Regions from separate parts of the Jeotgalicoccus sp. S0W5 genome, predicted to be linked through region 1. Evidence: riboswitches for the same ligand, from Rfam matches in the RefSeq annotation. Region 1 holds a riboswitch; each other region holds the start of a gene.
What was found. Region 1 has a riboswitch for thiamine pyrophosphate ahead of tenA (thiaminase II). Riboswitches for the same ligand answer to the same signal wherever they lie in the genome.
Positions count from the first base shown of each region.

Region 2: it holds a riboswitch for thiamine pyrophosphate, as region 1 does, so the genes downstream of both, EYB29_RS01285 (ECF transporter S component) here and tenA (thiaminase II) in region 1, are expected to answer to the same signal.
Region 3: it holds a riboswitch for thiamine pyrophosphate, as region 1 does, so the genes downstream of both, EYB29_RS01680 (3-oxoacyl-ACP reductase) here and tenA (thiaminase II) in region 1, are expected to answer to the same signal.

Region 1 is NZ_SIRQ01000004.1:106,007-113,888, forward strand. Features, by position in the region: gene EYB29_RS07000 (metallophosphoesterase) at 160-978, opposite strand; gene EYB29_RS07005 (hypothetical protein) at 1,104-1,304, opposite strand; gene tenA (thiaminase II) at 1,472-2,134, opposite strand; TPP riboswitch at 2,215-2,313, opposite strand; gene EYB29_RS07015 (hypothetical protein) at 2,516-3,037, opposite strand; tRNA gene EYB29_RS07020 (tRNA-Thr) at 3,139-3,209, opposite strand; gene EYB29_RS07025 (sugar phosphate isomerase/epimerase family protein) at 3,306-4,100, opposite strand; gene EYB29_RS07030 (ABC transporter ATP-binding protein) at 4,100-5,179, opposite strand; gene EYB29_RS07035 (carbohydrate ABC transporter permease) at 5,191-6,006, opposite strand; gene EYB29_RS07040 (carbohydrate ABC transporter permease) at 5,996-6,871, opposite strand; gene EYB29_RS07045 (ABC transporter substrate-binding protein) at 6,933-7,882, opposite strand, start outside.
Region 2 is NZ_SIRQ01000002.1:89,509-97,390, forward strand. Features, by position in the region: gene EYB29_RS01250 (phosphate--AMP phosphotransferase) at 1-578, shown strand, start outside; gene EYB29_RS01255 (SDR family NAD(P)-dependent oxidoreductase) at 613-1,341, shown strand; gene glnA (type I glutamate--ammonia ligase) at 1,388-2,722, opposite strand; gene EYB29_RS01265 (pyridoxamine 5'-phosphate oxidase family protein) at 2,796-3,224, opposite strand; gene EYB29_RS01270 (4a-hydroxytetrahydrobiopterin dehydratase) at 3,352-3,615, shown strand; gene EYB29_RS01275 (pyruvate kinase) at 3,676-5,172, shown strand; gene EYB29_RS01280 (6-pyruvoyl trahydropterin synthase family protein) at 5,185-5,598, shown strand; TPP riboswitch at 5,651-5,741, shown strand; gene EYB29_RS01285 (ECF transporter S component) at 5,802-6,383, shown strand; gene EYB29_RS01290 (ABC transporter ATP-binding protein) at 6,343-7,794, shown strand; gene EYB29_RS01295 (energy-coupling factor transporter transmembrane component T family protein) at 7,784-7,882, shown strand, end outside.
Region 3 is NZ_SIRQ01000002.1:172,535-180,416, forward strand. Features, by position in the region: gene EYB29_RS01665 (thiazole synthase) at 1-616, opposite strand, end outside; gene thiS (sulfur carrier protein ThiS) at 618-818, opposite strand; gene EYB29_RS01675 (thiamine phosphate synthase) at 914-1,402, opposite strand; TPP riboswitch at 1,575-1,684, opposite strand; TPP riboswitch at 1,919-2,021, shown strand; gene EYB29_RS01680 (3-oxoacyl-ACP reductase) at 2,127-2,876, shown strand; gene EYB29_RS01685 (NtaA/DmoA family FMN-dependent monooxygenase) at 2,889-4,196, shown strand; gene EYB29_RS01695 (hypothetical protein) at 5,315-5,464, shown strand; gene EYB29_RS01700 (sodium:solute symporter family protein) at 5,597-7,018, opposite strand; gene EYB29_RS01705 (TetR/AcrR family transcriptional regulator) at 7,254-7,739, opposite strand.

The sequences.
Region 1 (7,882 bases):
AGCGTATTCATCTGCCGGTACTTTTGTTTTACTGGACAAAGATAGCACTCATTGACCGGTATTTTGACTTTACCAGTCGATATAGAATTCTCATATCACTTATATTTTTTCGGACAAGTTATTAAATAAACTTAAAATAAAAAGACTCAGGAGGTCTTTTTAAATTTCTATAATTTCTAAGGCATCACGTATCTCATGAACAATATCTTTTGTCAGCCATTCTCTACGGTATCCAAGGCATGCACAAATATATTTAACGCCACCTTCAATAACTTGGTGTCGAAAGTGGATATGCCCCATAACGCTGTATTTAATATCATAGTCCCCATAAAATGTGTCAAAGTCTGACGTACCAATAAAGGCGTTGTAGTAATCAAATAAGCGGTTTGGCATGGGAACTCTAAATGCTTTATGTGTTGCGACATGGGTCATTAAAATAATTTTCTTATCCTTTATCATTTCCAAATCATGTGCAGCTTTTTCTGCAAATTCTAAAGATATCTCTGGATCGCTTTTTCCCCAATCTACACGTACTAAATCTTGCCATGTTCCACCGTAATAACTGCGTTCTTCTAGACGTGATTTAGAAAAGCGGTCACTTGCGTAAGTATAGTCGTACCAAGCGGCATTCATAACGATTGCCCAGCCGTTACCTAGATCTACAGGTTCGCCTTCTTTATAATACTTCGTGCTTTTGAAGAATTGATGTATCTCCTGTGTCGTCTTATCATCTCCTGATTGATTCCAAAAATCATGGTTGCCTGGCACAAAGTAAATCACAACGCCTGTCATTTGTTCCAGTGCCTGCATGAAACGATAAGACCGCATATGATCATTTGAAATATCGCCCGCTATCAACAACACATCGAGTGATTGACGATTCACCTCATTTGCCAAGGTTAAGGTAAAATCCTTCTGTTGTAGTTTTTCATCATTGTATCGATCAATATGCAAATCAGAAATCACACCAATTTTCATACTTCTTTTCGCTCCTGTAATATGTCGAATTATATATATTATATATGATACCCTTACAAAATTTTAATAATTCGCATCAAGAAAAAAAGCCACCGGTTTTTACCAGCGGCCGATATTCAAATGTTCTATTCACCTTCGTCATCTGATTCAGTATCTTCTGACTCTGTATCTTCTGATTCTGTGCCTTCAGTCTCTGTTTCAGTTCCTTCTGTACCAGATTCTTCTGTTTCTGTACCTTCCTCTGTACCTTCTTCTTCAGAACCGCCTCCGCATGCAGCAAGTGCCAATACGCCTACTAATGATGTAACAGTTAAGAGTTTCTTCATAATAAATTCCCTCTCCTTAAAGTAGTATAGGTTTTCAGACTGAATCGTGATGTTAGTCCTAGCTTACCCCAAAGAAATTATGGAATACACATGTTTTACAGACCCTTAACAATTTAGAAAACTTATGATCTTTTATAACTGCATTTCAGCTAAATCTGCACCTCAAACTAGACATCCCAAGTCTCCCTGTTCTCACACATATCCCAGAACATATACTCGTACTTACTCGTCTTTACAACAATATCTTCCAAGACCTTCAGCTCACGTTCAGGCTTCCCTTCGGCCAAGCGATTCATAAGTTTCATAGCATTATTATTTAAGGCAGTAAACTCCGCATCAGAATACATATCTACCCATTCTTTGTATGGATTCTTATCATGGTTATACTGCTCTTTTAAATGACTGCCAATAAAATTATAAGACCAAGCACAAGTTAATAAACATGCAGCTACAACAGCAGCATCTCCGCGCTGAGCATGATTTAGCATATAAGATGTATAAGCCGTATTCACAGCTGATGCTTCTGTCTCCAACAATTCATCCTCAGATATACCAAAGCGTTTTGAAAAAGATCGGTGTAAATCCATCTCCCCGAACAAAGTCCCATGTAATAACTCTGTAAACAAGTTCATCGTCTCTAGATCTGGTGCCTTCTCTGCACCAATCGCCATTAAACGAGAATACTCCACAAGATAGACGTAATCCTGCTTTAACCAGTGCTGAAACTTCTCATTATCAAGCGAGCCATCCCCTAAACCTTTAACAAAAGGATGTTCCAAATAAGAAGACCAAATCCCTTCCACACGCGTCCATAAACGTTCAGTAAACATTAAAACTCCCCTTCCGACCAGACAAGATAAAAACCCGAACCTGTTGAGAGGTCCGAGTCCATTAGAAAGGTGTCGCCAAAATTTATCGACACAGACTTCCCTAACGCAGGTCCTAACCTACAGGTTCAAAGGGTCGATTGTTCATCTCTCAGCACAAAAGTGCACCCCTAGTCTTTATTATTTAATTTGTAGGTGAGCAAAAAGGCAAAACTTAACACCCAAAAGTTTTTGAGGGAAACTCCATCGAAAGAGATAATCATCACTATGATTGTCCATCAGTCGTTTGATTCGAATTCTTAAATCGTAACAGATAAATAAAACGTAAATTGTAATCCATCAAATTCTCGATTTAAAATAGGTCTCTTTCTACCAATACATGACTTATATGCTTGTTAGTGTGACGTCAATCGTTTCAGTACTGTTAAATTTATCGATTAAGATTGATTTTTTGTTAACGAGTGTTTCAAGTTCTGACAGATATTCTTTGATCTCATCTTCATTGATGATACCCTCTTCAACAATACCTACCCCAGATATAGTCTTAACACGTTCACGACCATAGCCAAAAGTAATATTGTTCTTTATATTGTTGATGATACCACGTTCAATTTTCAATGACTCTAAGGCACTAGATGCGGTTATTTCAGTGCCGTCAAGAACCACTGTAGCTGTAGAATTTTTGTGGTGAATTGCTGTTTTTAAAGTTACTAAATCATTTCTCAATTGCTTTACTTTAGCTAGTGATTCATTAACTTTAGAAAGCTTATCTGCATGATCAATTTTTTCATTGTTAACCGAAATAGGCACTCGGTACTCTGTACTGAATTTCTCATATTCATTAGCGAGTTCGGTTCTAAGATTACTTACAGTAAAAATTGCTTCTTGTAGAGTGACTGTTGTCATCATAACCTCCAAATTTCATTCTTTATTTAACATTATCGATTAGTACAATCTTTTGCAAATAATTAAACAAAAAAACCAACTCTTGTAGAGTTGGTTGAAACAGCCGACAACGAGAATCGAACTCGTATTGCAGCCTTACCATGGCTGTGTTCTACCATTAAACTATGTCGGCATAAGTAATCAATACACTTTACTATAGTATAAATGGCAAATTATTTCTAGTCTATTTATAAGAAAATAAGAGAACACAGCATGTTGTTTAAAAGTCTTACTTAAAAGTTTTATATAAGAAGTCCAAATCTTCTTTTATTGCACTTATATCATTACCAAGATCATAGTTATATTCAAGAACTAAGTCCGCTTCTGGTGTATACATATTATACAATTTAACAAAGTCTTCAAAATCTAATGAACCATCATGAATTCTATTATGATCATCTCTCCCTTCAACATTATTATGCAAGTGATAATGCGTAATTTGCTCCTTTAAAGAAGAAATAATATTTTCAAGACTCCAGTTATTAGCATTAACGTGGCCAATATCGATAAGTAGATTATTTCCCTCTTCTTTACACATACTTATAAATTCTTCTTCATCAAATAGTACATTATTTTTAGCATAGACCCCTGCATTTTCAACGAGGATTTCAACATCAGATTCTTTACAAATGTCATCCAATTCATGAAGATTTTTTTGACTTTCAACTATTGATGAAGCTTTATTCTCATCAGTAATTTTTTTGTTATTATGATGAAAAACAAGATGCTTGATATTTAAGTCTTCACAGATTTCTAAGGTTTGTTCAATCTGGTCTATGGCATATTTATAAGCATCTGTACCTTTCTCTGCACTATGCTCCACCTTAAAATACGGACCATGCATGGACAAGGGTCTGTCTTTGATTAGCGATTTAATTTCGGCTAATTCATCTTTAAATCTTTTATCTTCAAAATTCGGGAACAGTTCAAGTCCAAAATCGAATGTATCATAATCAACTAGTAATTCTTTTAGTGGCTTAAAGCCAGTAGTAATAAATGCGTTTGTACTAAGTAAAATATTCATTATAAATCCTCCATCAAATATTTATAGTTTGTTTCTGTTTCTTTATCAAAGAAGTGAACATGTTCTCGATTAACGATAACCGACACCTCGTCTTGATTAATGATTGTGTTAGACATTACAATAATTTCTGTTGCACCAATTTGAATGGTGTGAGCGACCTCTGCTCCAAAATTTTCTCTAAAAATGACTTTCCCTTTGATGTCCCCATCATCATTTTCACTAATCTTCATATTTTCCGGTCTAATACCGAGATATACTTTCTTACCTTCTAATTCTTTGCCCACTCCATTGATACTACTAATATCTATGGATTGTTCATCGAAACAGAACTGCTTATCTTTAACAAAACCATCAAGAATATTCATTGGTGGTGAACCAATGAACTGAGCTGTAAACAAGTTCCTTGGTTGATGATAGACGTTATAAGGCGTATCTACCATCTGAACTTCACCCTTATTTAAAACGACGATACGATCTCCAAGTGCCATCGCTTCAACTTGGTCATGAGTCACATAGACAAAAGTCTGTTTAAATTCTTCATGAAGCTTTAATAACTCTCTACGAGCCACTACTCTTAGTTTTGCATCTAGATTTGATAAGGGTTCATCTAGTAAAAAGTAATTTGATTGCTTCACTGTTGCTCTAGCCAAAGCCACTCTTTGCCTCTGACCCCCAGAAAGATCTTTAGGCATACGCTTTCTATACTGTTCTAATTCCAGCATTGCTAAAACTTTCTCTAAACGATTTTCTCTATCAGTTTTAGATACTCCATTACGCTTTAATGCATAGAGAATATTTTTCTCCACACTCATATGGGGATATAAGGCATAGTTTTGGAAGACCATAGCAATATTTCTTTCTCCAGATGCTAGATGTGTTACATTTCTATCTCCAAGAAATACTTCACCACTAGTGATTTTTTCAAGGCCTGCAATCATCCTTAATATAGTCGATTTACCACATCCAGAAGGGCCAAGAAATATAGTTCTCTCCCCTTCTTTAATCTCTAGATTCAAATTATCTATTACGGTATTGTCACCATAACTTTTGTTTACGTTTTTTAAAATAATTGATGTCATTAACTTACTCCTCACTTAATTCCGCTAGATGAAAAAGTATTTATGATGTAACGTTGGAAAATTAAATATAAGATCAATGGAATCGCCATTGTTATCACAGATAAAGCCATAGCTACCGTAAAGTTTGTCCCACCCTCTGAACTTACAAATAGCTGTAAAGCGAGTGGCAGTGTATAACTATCTCTAGAACGTAGCATTAGAAGGGGCCAGACATAATCATTCCACGCCAAGATAAAAAACCAAATTGCTGTTGAAGTTAGTGCCGGTCTGACAATTGGTAATACATGATCCTTCATAATATTAAAAGTAGAGATATTATCTACTTGAGCTGCCTCAATTAAAGGTTTAGGAATGTTTCTCATTGCTTGCGTTAACATAAATATTCCTATGGCATCTGCTAATTGTGGGAGAATAACTCCCCATACACTGTCAATTAGGTCAAAATGAGAAACGATTAAATAGTTGGGTATCATAGTGACTGTAAAAGGAATAAAAATGGTACTGATTAGTAAAAAATATGTTGCTTTTTTAAATTTAAAATTAAAATATGTCAATGCGTATGCTGCCAGCAAAGAAGTTACTATTTTGAAAAAAGTGATGATGCTCGCAATGACAAAGGTATTCAATGTAATCTTAAACAATGGAATTGTTTCATATAAACCTTGATAATTCTCGAGAGTAAATGAATTAGGAATTAAATTAATTGTTGACACGAAGGCGTCATTTAAATGTTTAAAAGAGTTTGATACTGCAAATAAAATTGGATATAAGGCAACCACTATAAAAATAATGATTAGAATGTGCCATATAAACTGTCTAATTTTCATAATATACATTCCTTTCTACAAATATGAATTGCATTGCAAGAAGAAACATAAATATGATTAAAGTAATGACAGAGCTTGCTGCTGAGACTCCTGTATTAAATAGATCAAATGCTTCATGATAGGAGTGATATATTAGGTTGCTACTGTGGTAGTTAGGACCACCTTGTGTGACAACTCTAATCGGAGTAAATACATATTGTAGCCCCTGCACAATGGTCATAATTAATATGTAAAAACCTGTTGCTGAACTCATCGGTATGATGATATCTGTAAAAATTCTAAATTTAGATATTTTATCCACCTTAGCTGCTTCAATAATTTCAGTTGGTATCCCGACAATTCCTGAATAGAGCACAATAAAGTTATAGCCAAATACTTTCCAAGCTACGATTAGACTCAGAACGACAATAACCATACCTTCAGTTACTGTCCAATTCGGTATAGATAAACCAAACCAAGCTAAAACGATGGCGACCGGTCCTGATACTGGATTCAAAATCCAAAGAAATAACATGGAGCCAACAACTAGAGAAATTACGGAAGGTGTAAATATCGCAACCTTGTATATACCTTTATTTGATTTAATTAAATGAGCGATAATATATGCCATTATGTAGGTCAGTCCTGTATTAAGAATAATAAAAAGTAAAATATATATGAAGGTTTGGACTATAATTCTTCTAAATGTTGGATCTGTTAATAGTGCCTTATAATTATCTAAGCCTACATATGTTTTATTTGGAGATATTAAGTTCCAATCAAAAAAACTTAAATAAATCGTATAAACTAATGGCCCTACTGTAAAAATAGCTAATAGTAATAATGCAGGTGCCAAAAGTAGTATATTTATATACTTTTTACTCACCAAAAAGCCTCCTTATTTTAAAGCTACAGGAGATTGAATGGTCAATCTCCTGTCTTTAAAATTATTCTAAAAGATTGTTGATTTCTTCTTCTGTATTAGATACTGTTTCCTCAACATCTACATCTCCGCCTAGGATAATATCTCTCATATCTAATAATTTTTGTTCCGCTTCTAAGCCAGAATCTCCTGGGAATGAAGCCCACGGAACCATGGCATCCATCTGCTCAATGGCTGGGATCATTAGCTCATTTTCTTCTAAAAATGTTTTTAATCCTTCCTCACTATCCGATACGCCTTCACGTGGTGGCACATAACCCGTACCTTTAGTCCACTCGGCAATAGATTCCACACTGTATAAATATCTCATGAACTCCCAAGCGGCAGCTTGCTCATCTTCCTCTTGTGCTGTAATTGACAACATCGCTCCACCTGCTGGTACACGCTTTTCTTTTCCTTCCCAAGTCGGTGACTGTATTGCAGCAACATCAAATTGTGAATTTGATTCGACATTATTACGCTGTGCAATTGTCGTATAAAGCATGCCGACATTACCGTCAATAAAACTCTGAATGCCTTGATCCCATCCAATGTGTAGCGCTAGATTATCATTGACAAGGTCTTGATAATATTGGAATACTTCAATACCTTCTTCAGATGCGAAACTCGCTTTCCCATCTTCTATAAAGTTAGCACCATTACTTTCAACCATTGCTTGTTGACCCCATGAATCTGCTGGTTCTTGAATATAGACACCATACTTACCTGTAGTTTCATTAATTGCCTCAGAATATTCTCTGACTTCTTCCCAAGTTGTTGGGCCTTCAACATCTAAGCCAGCTTCTTCTAACAAATCTCTATTGATATATAAAACTGGGCTACTTAATGAATAAGGAATACCGACTTGATTTCCTTCTGTATTTTGACCAAGTTCTAGAATATTAGGTAAGAAATTATCTTCTAAAAATGTACTGTCTTCATCATGATAATTATCAATCACTTCCTGAGGTTCAA
Region 2 (7,882 bases), on a different contig from region 1:
AAGGTATGGATGCAGCTGGGAAGGGCGGTAATATCAAACATACAAGAGCATTACTTGACCCGACAGGATATACAAATAACGCCATAGGTGCACCGTCAGATATTGAGCTTTCTCATCATTATCTATGGCGTTTCGCTAACCGAATTCCGAGAACTGGTCATATCGGCTTCTTTGATCGAAGTTGGTATGGACGTGTTTTAGTTGAACGTGTAGAAGGTTTTGCAACTATGAGAGAGTGGCAACAGGCTTATCAAGAAATAAATGATTTTGAGAAATCCTTATCCAACGCCGGTGCAATCATAATAAAGTTCTTTCTATCTCTAGATAAAGAAGAACAGCTAGAACGATTTAGAGACCGTGAGAACACACCTGAAAAGGCTTGGAAAATTACTGAAGAGGACTGGCGAAATAGGGATAAATGGGACTTATATTTAGAAGCATCAGAAGATATGATTAATTACACATCGACTATAATTGCACCATGGTGCATTATTTCTGCAAATAACAAGCGCTATGCACGCATTACTGCCCTTGAAACAATTATAAAAATGTGTGAATCACGCCTAAAAGAAGTGTAGTATAAGAATTATCAAACATAAGGGAGTTTAAATCATGAGATATGTGTTTTTAACAGGAACAAATAGGGGACTTGGTCAGGCAGTTGCAAACTTACTAAAGGACGACAAAATCATTAGCATTACACGTAGTCCTATAGAAAATAATACAGTTATACACCAGAGTTTTCTCACTGACTTTAATGACATCGACACCTTAGAAAATTCAATATCAGATATTTTCTCAGCTATTGAACCTAGTAATGGCGATGAAGTGTATTTACTCAATGTAGCAGGTACTGTAGACCCTGTACAATCACTAGGCAATTTAAATGGTTCTGAAATGCTAGATAACTATAAAACAAATGTTGTTGCACCAACACTACTTATCAAGGGATTCATCAATCGTCTTAAAGATTTCAAAGGTACCAAACGTATTCTAACTGTAACAAGTGGGGCTGCGGTAAACGGCATTGAGGGTTGGGGTGCTTACTGTAGTTCAAAAGCAGCTATTAATATGGTTCATGAAGTTTTAAATAAGGAGAACATACATCAAGAAAATAACATCAAGAGTGCCATATTCTACCCAGGTGTGATTGATACTGGAATGCAAGAAACTATTCGTTCTTCAGACATCAATGAATTTCCAAACCTAGATCGTTTTAAAGAATATAAGTCAAATAATGCGCTAGCAAAAGCTGAAGATGTTGCAGCTGCACTCATCAAGGTTGTAACTTCTGACGATTTCGGAAATCAAGAGAGTTACAATGTAAAAGATTATTTATAAAACGATAAAACACCGTTATAACGATAGTCATTATAACGGTGTTATTTTAGTACTGAGTCAAGTATTCTGTCATTTCCCATGACGTTACTTGCGCACTATATCTTTGCCATTCGTATAATTTATTCTCTACAAAATGATCAAATATATGTTGACCAAGAGCTTCTTGAATGACTTCATCTGCCCTTAACGCCTTAATTGCTGTATATAAAGTTGTTGGTAAATCTTCTATGTCTTCTGATTTTCTTTCTTTGTGTGACATATTATATATATTTTCATCAACAGGCGTTGTTAAATCTTTCTCTTTTTGGATACCACTTAAACCGGCTTTTAGGATGACTGCCGTCGCTAGATAAGGGTTCGCAGACGGATCAAGCGATCTTACTTCTGCTCTCGTTCCCGCACCTCTAGTACCCGGTATTCTTAAGAGCGGTGTACGGTTTCTGCCACTCCAAGCAATGTATCTTGGTGCTTCAAAACCTGAAGTTAATCGTTTATAGGAATTTACTAAAGGATTACAAATTGCAGTATAACCCCTAGCATGATCTAATAGACCGGCCATGAAGTAACGCATCTCTTCACTTAAGCCAAATTCATCATTTTTATCAAAGAATATATTATTATCATCTTTAAACAGCGATACATTATAATGCATGCCACTACCCGGTTCATTATAAAGGGGTTTTGGCATAAAGGTTACATGTAGACCATACTGATGAGCAACGGTTTTTGCAATATATTTAAACGTTTGAATGTTATCACTTGCCGTTACAGCATCGCTATATTTGAAACTGATTTCGTGCTGACTAGGACCTACTTCATGGTGGAACATTTCGACCTCAAAACCAATTTCTTTTAATGTTCTAGCAATCTTTCTACGGCACGCTTCACTTGTATCTGAAATAGACACATCAAAATAACCACTGGTGTCGTTTACTGCATTCGTCGGCTCACCATTCTCATCAAGCTTAAACAGGTAAAATTCTGGCTCAGCACCTAGGTTAAACTGGTCATAACCCATATCCTTCATCTCACTTACAATACGTTTTAAGTTACTTCTCGGATCACCTTCAAAAGGTTGATTATTAAAATCATGTACATCACAAATGAGCCTTGCCACCTTGAACTCTTCTTCCAGCCAAGGGAATACTGCCCACGTGTCAAAATCGGGTTTTAAAAACATGTCTGACTCTTCAACTCGAACAAAACCTTCTACTGAAGAACCATCAAACATTGTTTGACCTTCAAGAGCTTCTTCTAATTGTTCAACAGGAATTTCCACATTTTTCAGGGCGCCTAGTATGTCAGTGAACTGAAGTTTGACATAGTCTACCTGTTCTTTTTTTGCACTTTCTAAAATATCTGAAGCAGATATTTTACTCATTAACATAATCACTCCTAATTAGATTTTAAAAATCCTTCTCATAGTTTGTATGCCCTGTAAGAATAAATCTAAACTATATATCTTCGATATCAATTTCTACTTCATCAAAATTCTTATCTCTCATAATCTTTATATAATTAGGTTTCACTTTAAGGGCAACCAGATTAGGATTATTTACAGATCCAAAAAATTCTTCATCCGCTTCTTCCCAAATATTTTCTATTACTTCTTGGTCCTTTACTATTTCCACTGATCCTGTTATTTCTACAAACGCGTGTTTTTTCTCATCATTAAACCCTAACAATACATGGACGTTAGGATTATCAATCAGCTCCTCGTATTTTCTTGACTGATCATTTGTTTTAGCATAAAGGGTTAAACCATCGTTATAAAACCACATGTAACGAGAGTCTGGAATATTGTCCTTAGCAGTTGATAATACGCCTACTTTTGATTCTTCTAAAATTTCTTTAATACGTGTCGTTATCTTTTCTATATCCATTTATATCACCCACTTTATGTAGTTAGATATCCTTTACCACATGGTAAACATATTAAATCATTTTGGATTTTTATATTTAAATATGGGTAAATAATAAATAGATAAATTATAAACGGGAGGTATTAACATGAATATAAAAGAAGAAGCAGAGCAGTTGGAAGGTTGGACTCTTGAAGATGAGAAGTTAATTAAAAAATTTAAGTTCGAAACATTCCCTGAAGGCATAGACTTCGTCAATAAGCTTGCAGAGTATGCAGAAGATGTACAACACCACCCAGGTATCAGAATTAATTATTCGACGATTACAGTTGTTTGGACTACATTCTCAACACACGAACTCAAGGAACGTGATATAGAAGGTGCCAAAGCAACAGATGAAATATATATATAAAGATCGGCTGTCCGGTTAATGAATGGCCGGGCAGCTTTTTCACCTTTAAGGAGGTTGATCATGAACGAGGAAGCAAAAAGGATACTTGAAGATGTAAAATCGTTGAAAGTACAAGTGCTAGATGATGGCCAAAAATTGCTAGACCAGTGGTCCGAATCTAACACAAGAAGTAGCTATAGTGACAGTCTTCGAAATTTAGCATATTATATGGCGTTCAGGCAGTACGATCATCGAGAAATCCAAAATAATTTAATCCCTTGGGGCGTTTCTTCTCTTGGACGCATCGAGCCCCATGTTTTGTCAAACTTAGATTCAGTAATTAAAACCTTAGGTTATATAACAGGCCATGAACAAGATGATGTTTCTTATCCAGAATATCAAGATGGCGAAAATCGATATAGCATGCTTAAACATAATACTGACCTTTTGCTTGGCAAAGGCCCTGAAATCAGGCAATCACAAATCATGGTGACTATGCCAAGTGACGCAGCAACAGACTATCAACTTGTAAAAGACCTTATAGATTCAGGCATGAATACAGCCCGTATTAATTGTGCCCACGATGACAGTAGTGTTTGGAAGAAAATGATTCACAACATAAAACAGGCGGCTAAAGAAGGGAACACAGAATGTCGTATTCTGATGGATATTAGCGGTCCTAAAGTTCGCATTAAAAATCTACTTACTTCCAAGAGAAACCCTAAATTGAAAACCGGTGAATCATTCCTCTTATCTAATGAAGATGCGATGACTTTACCAGCTAACATTGAAATTGCAGTTAACACTTCAGTACCCGAAGTCCTTAAAAATATTGATGTTGGGCAACTGATTAAGATTGACGACGGTCAAGTTGAGGCTAAGGTAACAGAGGTTCTTGACTCAGGCCTAATTTTAAAAGTGACTAAAGTAACTAAAGAAAATGGCGTTAAAATTAAGACAGAGAAAGGCATTAATTTCCCAGATGTAGATATCGATTTAAACGTCTTAACAGAAAAAGATTTAGTAGACTTAGATTTTGCTAGCCAACATGCCGATTTGATCGCTTTTTCCTTCGTTAAATCAAAAGAGGATATGGCTTTTATCGAATCGGTATTACAGGATAAGCTCCCTGATGACAATAAAGACATGCCTATTATTGCTAAAATCGAAACTGTAGAAGCCATAAAAGAATTCCCTAATATCATAGCCGAAGCCGCTTCACACAGACCTTTTGGTGTCATGCTCGCTCGTGGAGACCTCGCTGTAGAAATCGGCTATGAACGCTTGAGTGAAATTCAAGAAGAACTATTATGGATATGTGAGGCTGCACACATTCCAATGATTTGGGCAACTCAAGTATTAGAATCTCTGATTAAGAACGGTATCCCAACACGTTCAGAAATATCTGATGTTGTCGCAGGTGCAAGAGCAGAGTGTATTATGCTAAACAAGGGAGATTACATTGTAGAAGGTGTTAAAACAGTGAATGATATACTGATTAAGAGCGAAGACCATAACTATAAAAAAACAGCAATGTTAAGAGCCCTAAACATATCTAAGGCACTCTTTAATGAGTAAAGGATGAAAACTATGTCAACACTGAGTCATATACAAGCACCAAGCAATTTTGCCTATAAGAAAGAACAGGTCACCATTCATCTCCATTACACATTCACTTGTGATAATCGAATCTTTTTTTCCAAAACACAGTATAAAGATTTACTCAACCACACCTATAGATTGACGGTTGATGTGAACTCACCAATTGATGAGTCCGGTTTAGCGACTGACTTTATGGCTATTGACGCCTTATACCACAATAAAATCCGGCCGCTTTTAGATGGGCAGATATTAAATGAGACGCTAGTAAATATGAATACTACTGCGGAAAATATCGCACTATGGATCAGAGATGAATTTAACAAAATTTTAAAGCCGCAAGATGATTTAATTAAAGTCACCCTATACGAAAGTACGAATCACGGCGTGACTGTTACAAATTAACTTCACAAAAATGTGTAAGTGTACTATGATTGAGATAATCAAATATTGAAATCACCACCACTAGGGGTGCCTGTAAAGGCTGAGAATCACCCTTATCACCTGATCTAGATCATACTAGCGTAGGGAAGTGGCATATTTTTATATGCACACCATTCCGTTAGTGGTGTGTTTTTTTATTTGTAAAAATCACGGAGGTTTATTCTATGAAAAACAGCAATGTTTTAACTTTGACAGACGTATTGATCACAGTTGTCATCGCCTTAGTTTTTGCAGTACTTTATTCTCTCTGGGATGGTGTATATACCGTCTTGCAGCCCCTTGGTTTACACATCAATGAATTGGTCTATGGTATGTGGTTCATTGCTGCAATTGTAGCTTATTTAATTATTAGAAAACCGGGTGTCGCTTTACTTGCAGAATTTGCAGCAGCTTCTGGAGAAACGATCGTTCTGTTACAGTTCGATATCGTCTTAATCATGTATGGACTACTCCAAGGACTGGCATGTGAGATCATTTTCTTACTCTATAGATATAACAGTACTAAGTTATATGTAGCTGTACTCGCAGGTGTAGCAGCAGCCTTATCAACAATTCCGCTTGATTGGTATTATGGCTACCTTGGTCATTTAGAAACTTGGAACCTAATGCTGATGCTTATCTTCAGAATTATCAGTGGCGCAATCGTCGCCGGATGGTTAGGTCATAAACTCTATGAAGGTGTAAAAGGGACCGGTGTCTTAAAATATGTTGGTAAAAAACAAAGCGATTCGTCTGATGGTTTTTAATATGACTGATATAAATATCGAAAACCTTAAACTCAAATTCCCTGAGACAGAGCAGCTATTATTTTCAAACATCAATATAAGTGTTAAGAAAGGGGAAAAGGTGTTACTTGTCGGTCCTTCTGGCTCCGGTAAAAGCACCTTACTAAATGTGATGGGCGGATTGATTCCTAAAGTCATTCATACACCTGTAAAAGCAGATTATTTAGATATACCAAATGCTTCAAGCTACGTATTCCAAGACCCTGATGCCCAGTTCACCATGCCAACCGTTGAAGAAGAACTTGCATTTATCCTAGAAAACCAGAGGATTGCTCCTAGTCTGATGAACAACATGATGACTAACGCTTTAAAAAGAATTGGACTAGACGTACCTTTAGACTTATCAATTAATCAACTATCTGGTGGGATGAAACAAAAGCTATCTGTTGCTGCAGCACTCCTACAAGAACCGGACACTTTATTTTTAGATGAACCAACAAGCATGTTAGATGATGATTCTGCAAAAAATCTTTGGGAAACGATTTTATCTATTTGGTCCGACCTAACTGTTGTGATTGTAGAACACCGAGTTGAATATATTTGGGATAAGGTCGACCGTGTCATCCTAATGAATGATGATGGAGAAATTATTCTCGATAAAGATCCAAAATTTGTACTAAGTCACCACGTTGACTTACTTAATGAATACGGCGTCTGGCATCCAATGTCGTGGAACCAAGCACCACAATTTGTACAAAGTAATAAAGACGGAGCGCCTTTATTAGAAATTAGAGATATGAAAATAGACAGACGCGGCATTGATATACTTTACATTGATCATTTACACATAAGGTCTCGGCAATGGCTTACATTAGAAGGTCCAAATGGTGCGGGTAAATCAAGTTTTCTTAGTGCATTGATGAAGTTGATTCCCCATCAAGGACAAATTATCTATAAGAATAAGCTTGTAAAGAAAACAAAGGATATCATCGGAGATGTCTACCCAGTTTTTCAAAATCCAGAACTGCAATTTATAACTCATAGAGTTTATGACGAAATATATATCAATATGGAACACCGATATGATGAGAATCTAGCAAAACAGAAGACAGAAGATATTTTAAAAATGTTTTCGCTAGAACATTCTGCCCATCTAAATCCACTAGAATTATCCACAGGGCAAAAGAGACGCTTAAGTGTGGCAACAGCATTAGGTGGCATACCTGATTTGTTGTTATTAGATGAGCCGACTTTTGGACTGGATCAAAAAAACACGTTCTTTATGCTGGAACTTTTTGATGAATTGGTTAAAGCTGGTACAACAATAATTATGATTACCCATGACGTGAATATTCAAACGCGTTATCCATCCCGTCGTTTAGAAATTCTGGATGGCATGATCCTAGAAAAGGACACACACAATGTTCGATAGCATTAAGAATAACGATACTTTCGTTCATAACGTTAACCCAGTTACCAAAATTATCGCAGCTGCTGCACTTTTTGTGATTGTCGTCTTT
Region 3 (7,882 bases), on a different contig from region 1:
TGTTTAATAATACCGCATCTGCACCCAGCTCCATAGCATAGCACGCATCTTTGGGTGAACCGATTCCTGCATCCACAATAACAGGGATGCTGGATTGTTCTACAATATATCTTAAATTCAATGGATTATTAATACCGCGTCCCGTACCTATAGGAGAAGCGAGCGGCATGATTGCATGAACACCAAGTCTTTCGAGTCTTTTTGCAAGCACGACATCGTTTGAAATATATGGACAGACTGTATAACCTTTGTCCAGCAGTATTTGACACGCTTCGTATGTCGCAATTGGGTCAGGCAGTAATGTCTTATCATCACCAATAACCTCAACTTTAATCATGTCACAGACACCCGCATGTCTTGCGATTTCTGCGATGCGTACAGTTTCTTCCACTGTTTTCGCCCCTGCTGTATTCGGAAATGTCGTGTATTTTCTTAAATCAATATTTGCCAGCGGGTTGGGCAGGTCTTTATCAAATAAGTTCATACGTCTGACAGCGAAAGTCAGCACTTCTGTACCTGACGCTTCAATTGCAGCGGCCTGTATTTTCTCATCTGAGAACTTTCCAGTACCTAAAAATAGCCTTGAGTTAAATTTTAAATCTCCAATTTCTAACATATTATCCGCCTCCTACAAATTCTAATAATTCAAGTCGATCATTATTTTTCACTGCTTGTTGTTTAAATACAATTTTTTTTATCAATTCCCCATTGTGTTCCACTACAATACGATTATCATCTACATCCAGGTGGTCCAGCAGGGTAGCTATGGTAATATCCTTTTCAAAATAATGGAGTTCTCCGTTGACGGTGCACTGCATATTGTTTCATCCTTTCAAATGAGAGTTTTTTAAGTACTGCGACAGCTGGGAAATATATTAACCAAGTTATAGTGTCTAAGCAATGGAGCATTTACTTACATCAAATTTAATATTTGCCATTCTTCTTTTAATCTGGTGATTTGATTGGGTGATGCATCCATAAATGCAGAAATTGCCGAGATACCACTGAAACCTGCCGGTAATTGATTGATAGTTGTTAAATTGATACCGCCAAGTGCAACGACCGGAATTTCATAAGAAAGTGCATCACGTACTTCTTGATGTGTACGCGGCGGCAAAGATTTCTTTGAACTCGATTCAAATATATGCCCGTATAATACAAAGTCGAGATGATTGTCCTGTGCTTTCTTGACAGATTCAGATGAATGAGCAGACATGCTGACTGAAATATCCGGATGTTCTTTTTTATACGTTAATGCAGTTGGATCGTTTTCTCTAAAGTGGATGGCAGTTAAACGAAAAGATTCCAGCAATTTAGTCGAAGTGTGAATGATGATTTTTTCTTTAGGGAAACCTGATTGAATAAGCTGACAAAGGAAAGATGATAACTCGTTGTCGGACATGGGTGTACGAAGTAAAAGATAATCGATACAGGATGAAATCGTATTGAAATGAACAATGTCCTTGGAAATTAATATCTTAAAATGTGTAATTGCAATAAGCATTATGTCACCCCTTAATATAAAAAAGCGCTGTTTTTCTATATAGAAAAACAGCGCAAGTATGCATCAACACATATTACTTTCGCCACTTTCCTACGCCAGTATGAACTGTATCAGGTTCCCGGAATCCCAAAGTCTACACTTTAATCTCAGCCTTTTTCAAAGACACTTCCAGTGGTCTTAACTATTTAATTTTCCAATCAATAACTTCAAGTTACTCTAAAAAGTTAAATATTGCAAATAAAATTATATTTTAATTATACTGATAACTATCTTTTAACATTTACTCAATCATATAAGAACTAGATAGCAGTACAGTTACAGAATTGAATTTGAATTGTGTTTGTTCCTATTCACATAATTTGTGATTTACTTGACGTATCTTCGTAAAGTAATACAATGATGTTAAATAGAATAGATTCGCACTAGGGGCGTTTTTATAAACTGAGATGAGGGTAACCTCAGACCCTTTGAACCTGATCCAGTTAAAACTGGCGTAGGAAAGTGTTACATCGATACAGTTGTATATCTATGTCTTTGCGGGCATATAATTTACTCTCGGTACGTAACTTTCCTATGAAGGCTGCGTATTTTTTTATTCTAAAAAATTATAGGAGTGATTTATTTGACAAGGACAGTTTTAGTAACGGGAAGTGGAAGAGGACTTGGTAGCTATATCGTAAAAGCACTAAGTGAAAAAGGTTTTAATGTCATAATTAACTACAACAACAGTAAAGAAGAATCAGAGAAGTTAAAAAACGAAATTGGAGCACAAGCCATTGCGATTCAAGCGGACATTACAGACCGTGAAGCAGTTGAGCAGTTAGTTAAAAAAGGAACTGAACATTTCGGACAGATTGATGTTGTTGTAAACAATGCACTCGTTAACTTTAAATTTGATCCAACCGCTCAAAAATCATTCAAAGATTTGACTTATAAAGATTACGAGCAACAGTTAGACGGGACACTAAAAGCTGCATTCAACGTATCACAAAGTGTAATACCACAGTTTTTAGAACGTAAAGACGGTGCAATTATTAGTATTGGAACTAATCTATATCAAAATCCTGTAGTACCATATCACGAGTACACCACTGCAAAAGCTGCTTTAATTGGGTTCACCAGAAACGTTGCAGCAGAACTTGGACAGTATGGTATCCGAGCAAATGTTGTTTCTGGCGGTTTACTGAAAACAACAGACGCAAGTGCAGTCACAACACCAGAAGTATTTGATTTAATCGCACAGTCCACACCATTGAGAAAAGTAACAACCCCACAAGACGTTGCTAATATGGTTGTTTATCTTTGTTCTGAGGCAGCAGATGGGGTTACAGGGCAAAACATCACGGTAGACGGCGGACTTACTATGAACTAGGCGGTATATATTATGAATAATTCTAAACAGTTAAATATAGGAATTTTATTGTATGGTGTGGGTCACCATCAGGCAGCATGGTTAGAAGACGATTCGAGTGTCAATGAATTCACGACAATTGAATATTATGAAAATCTGGCAAAAATTGCAGAACGCGGAAAATTTGATGCCGTATTTTTCGCAGATTCACAAGCCTTCCCCGCAGATAGTCCAACTGAATTACCAGCGAGTTATTTTGACCCAATGATTGCATTAACTGCTATGAGTAAAGTCACAGATAACGTTGGACTTGTTTCAACTATTTCAAGTACATTTAATAACCCATTTACCACAGCAAGACAGTTACTCACACTGCAACACATAACAAAAGGACGCATGGGATGGAATCTGGTGACTTCAATGACCGACCGCGAAGCACAAAACCACAGTATACCTGAATTGCCTGAGAGAGCCGTTCGTTATAAGAAAGCGGATGAATTTGCTGAAGTCATGAATAAATTATTTGAATCGTGGTCAATTGAAAGCTACAAGCCAGATAAAGAAAATAACACAATTACTAAAAATAAGAATATTCAGCCATTCAATCACAATGGTGAAAACTTCCAAGTTAAAGGTCCGCTAACTTTACCTTTAAGAAAAGAGGGTAAACCAGTGGCTATGCAAGCCGGGGCTTCAAAAGAAGGTGTTGCACTGGCTGCGAAATATGCTGATGCTGTCTATTCAGTTTCTTGGAATTTAAGACAAGCAAATATTTATCGTGAAAAATTAAATCAAGCCATAAAAGAAAGCCGTCGTCCAGACAACTATATCAAAGTATTTCCGGGACTAGTGACTTACGTGGGTAAAACAAGAGAAGAAGCGCAAGAAAAGAAAGCAAAATTAGACAACCTACTTCCAATTGATACTGCACTTAATCAGCTCGAATTCTTTATTCAGCAAGATACAAAATCATGGAAACTCGACGAAAAAGTACCAAAATTGCCGCCAGTCGAAGAATTCAAAGGACCTGTTGGACGTTATCAAACTGTTTTAGAAATTATAGAAGACAGAAATCCCACAGTCAGAGAACTACTCGGTTATCTCAACGCTGGAGGTGGACATTTAACACTCATTGGCACGCCTGAAGAAATTGTCGATGAATTAGAAAGATGGATGAATGAAGGTGCCGCAGATGGATTTAACTTGATGCCTCCAACACTCCCAGGAAGTCTTGAAGACTTCGTCGACTTAGTCATTCCGGAAATGCAAAAACGCGGCATTTTTAGAAGAGATTATAACGGTGAAACGTTTAGAGAAATGCTGGAACTCGATAAGTATTAAGCTGAATGATTCATAGGTACATCTCAATTTTACGTTGTGTTTTCATATTGAGGCTGGGACATAAATATCTCCAGAAAAAATAATAACTTTTGAGAACTTATGTCCCCGATCCCCAAGTACGAAGGTTATAAGGGCTGAATTGCTTATTAATATCCCGGTAAGCGAGGATGAAGTCAAAACTCACAAAAAAACATTAACAGCTGAGACTCAGGTTTTCGCTTATATAAATCATTTTTCTGCAGACAGAGAAAATTTAATTATTCATTCCAATGTCAAAAAAGAAATCAGGGTTCAGAAAGTGAATAATTATATAATAGTATATTTATTAATAGGTATATCTTTCGGCCATTTAGAAGTTTATTTTGTTAAAAACAAACAGATGAATAAATGGATTTACCAAGCCTTATTTTGATAGCTTCTACAGCTCTATCTATACCATTTAGTGTCACTCACTTTTGGTGCTATTTTAATCCTATTTCAAGTTGTAGTACTTATGGGATTATATATAGAGGATTTGATAAATAAAAATAGAGAAAGTGATAAGATAAAATTTAAAGACTTATAATTTGAGAAATTTCATTGTGTCTTGATACTTAACTCACCATTCTAACAATTTAGGGCGGTGAGTTTATAACAAGTTTTCTTGTCCTAATCAAATCTAGTTCCTGGATTACTTATGATACACTTCGGCTTATCATTTTTCGATGCGGACGTTTAACAATTTGATTGAATGTCACTTTGAGTTTTCAGAATAATCCTTCTAAATTAATGTAGTCTAACGACTTTAAATGTAATTTTCAAACCTTGGTATCTTCGTATATATACTACCAGCCCGTGTTATATTCAGTCATTCATTTCGATAAATCAACAGTATTTTCTAAACTCTTATATCCATCTTGATTTAGAATAGCTTCTTCATTTTCAAATAATTTTTCTACTGTAAGATCTTTATCCCAGTAGCCTTAGTTAGAACCAAAGAAGTTCTCAGCGACTCTTCCTGCTGCCACTTCGAAAATTTTACCATTATATTGATTATCTTTGTGAGATAACCACAAAACAGCATAAAATTTCATCTGGTCGTCATGAATATGGACGAACACGTGAAACGATTGGTCACTATGAACCGACCCAGAATGTTTTTCGCTAAAAAAGCAGCCCATCAGTCTATCTTTAACGACATCATCCTGTTTACAGCCTGGATGACGACGCTCGCAGCCATTTGGATTTCTTACGGTTACTGGCGAAGTAAACGTAAGGAGAGTAAATAACCATCTAAAAATTACAGCAAGGAACAGACACAGGTCATTAAAAACAGGGTTCAGTGTTCGAGATGATGATCTCAAACACTGAACCCTTTGTCTATCAATTAATGATATTGCTATTTTGATTGCATTTAATTTTTATGCTTTGGCTGTTTCTTTACCATTTGTGATGAATGTCACTGCAAGCAGTATAATCACAGACACCGGCAGCCCGATGAAGATGGGATGCAGACCGAAAGGATGTCCTGCAATCTGCCAGAGGACGGCGATAATCAGTCCGCTCCACATGGAAGCAAGACCAGCAGCCGTCGTCACCTTTTTCCAGAACATGCCTAAGATTACCGGTGCAAACAAACCTGAGACTGTCATCGCCGTGCCGGTCACCATCAGATTGACAATTCCAGGAATGGTAAGTGCCAGCACAAGCGCAATGACGGATATAATCAATACCGACAACCTGCTCCATAACAGCATCATTTTATCACCGTGGTGTGAAAAGTTCGGTCTGATGATATCATTGACGAGCGAAGACGACCCTGCCAGAAGGAAAGAGTCCGCACTGGATATGACGGCTGCGAGCAGCAGGACAATCATAAAGACGACCAGCGGAAAAGGGAATACTTCACCTACGACTCCGTAATAGACGAGAACTGGATCAATATTTCCAAGCTCGAGGCCGTAGCGGCTGAGTACGCCGATGGCGACAGCAACCGCACCGATCGTTACCGCGACGATCATGGAAATAATATATCCGCTGCCTGCTATTTTTATACTGTCGGCTGCCCAGACCCGCTGCCAGAGATCCTGCCTGACAAATTGGAAGACTGCAAGCGTGAGAAGATAAATCATTATCTCACCCGGTGTAATATTCATCACGCTGAGCATATCGCCTTCACCGGCAGATGCGGCCCGGTCCGCAATCGAACCCCAGCCTCCTGCAGCTATCAATACTGATGCAAACAGCAGGACAACACCGAGCACAAGAATAATTCCATGGAAAGTATCCTGCCAGATGACGGTCTTCAGTCCGCCGAAATAAGTTTTAAGCGTGAGCAGTACCCAGCCGATGATAATTCCAAGCGTAACATCCAGGTCGAGAGTCACGTTCAATATCGTCGCGATGGCGACAAACTGCATACCGGTCATCGCACAATATGAAAATAGTATACTGATGACTGTCGGTATGCGCGCCTTCTCACCATAACGCAGTGCGGTATAGTCACCGATTGTGACCATCTTATAAGTCTCTCCAAGACTTCGGACACGATTGAGGACAAACAATGCAAAAATGATGACGCACATAAACATAGTAATATGTATCCACTGCTGGCCCATCCCGAGGCTGTAACCATTCTCCATGTAGCCGAGCAAGGTCGATCCCCCGACGCCGGTGCCGATGAAAGTCAGGATTAAAGGGAAGAATGAAACAGTTCTGCCGGCAACATTATAATCCTCATATGTTTTCGTCTTTCGGTTGATATACAGAGCCAGCAAAATCAATAATATGAAGTACACAAAAACAATGACTGATAAGATGATTCTCTCATTTTCATCAAACAAATAACCACTCTCTTCCTTAATTTTGAATTGTCATGGGTGTGATGAATTATGCTGCTAAAGCATCTTTTTAATAATATCATATCTTAACCTGAATCATCCATACTGCCACAGGAAACATTAAATGACTGAAAAGTTTAAGCAAGTAAGAACTCACTAAAATCATTCAAATTGAGACTGATGAATAACAATTTCTCAGGAGTACCAGTCCCTGATATGGTTTTACTTATGATATCACTCAATCTGATATATTAAATCTACAAATTTCTAAGAAGCTTGCGACTAGTTCGTCAATAGATGCATCACAACCATCTTCAATCCACTTCATTAAAATATTTAAAAATCCTCCTGTATTGTAATATAAAGCATATACCATATGAGTATCTTCTATTCGAAAATTAAACTTTTCTTTAACTTCTAAATGTATATCAGGTAATAACTGATTGAATTGAAGTAATAAGAATGGGGTTAAGTTATGTAGGTTAATTAATTTCAGAAACTCAATTTCTTCTAAACAAATTGAAAAGAATTCCCTAGATAAATATTTCATATTTAACTTATTTGCATACTTCAATCTATTTACATACTTTGTTTTTATTAAATTTATTCCGTAATTGAGAATATCTAGTTTTGAATCATAATTTCTGTAGAATGTTGTTCTATCTAGATCTGCGTTTTTTGTTATTTCAGAAATTGTTATTTTCTCAAAAGATTGATCTTTCATAAGTTCAATTAAACTTTCATAAAGCCATAGCTGAGAGTTTTTAACTGATGGATTGTTAGAATACTTTATTTTATTCATCTCCTAGCAACAAAAATCAAATTATGTTGAACTTCAAGGCAAAGTATTGAAATACAATTAATTTA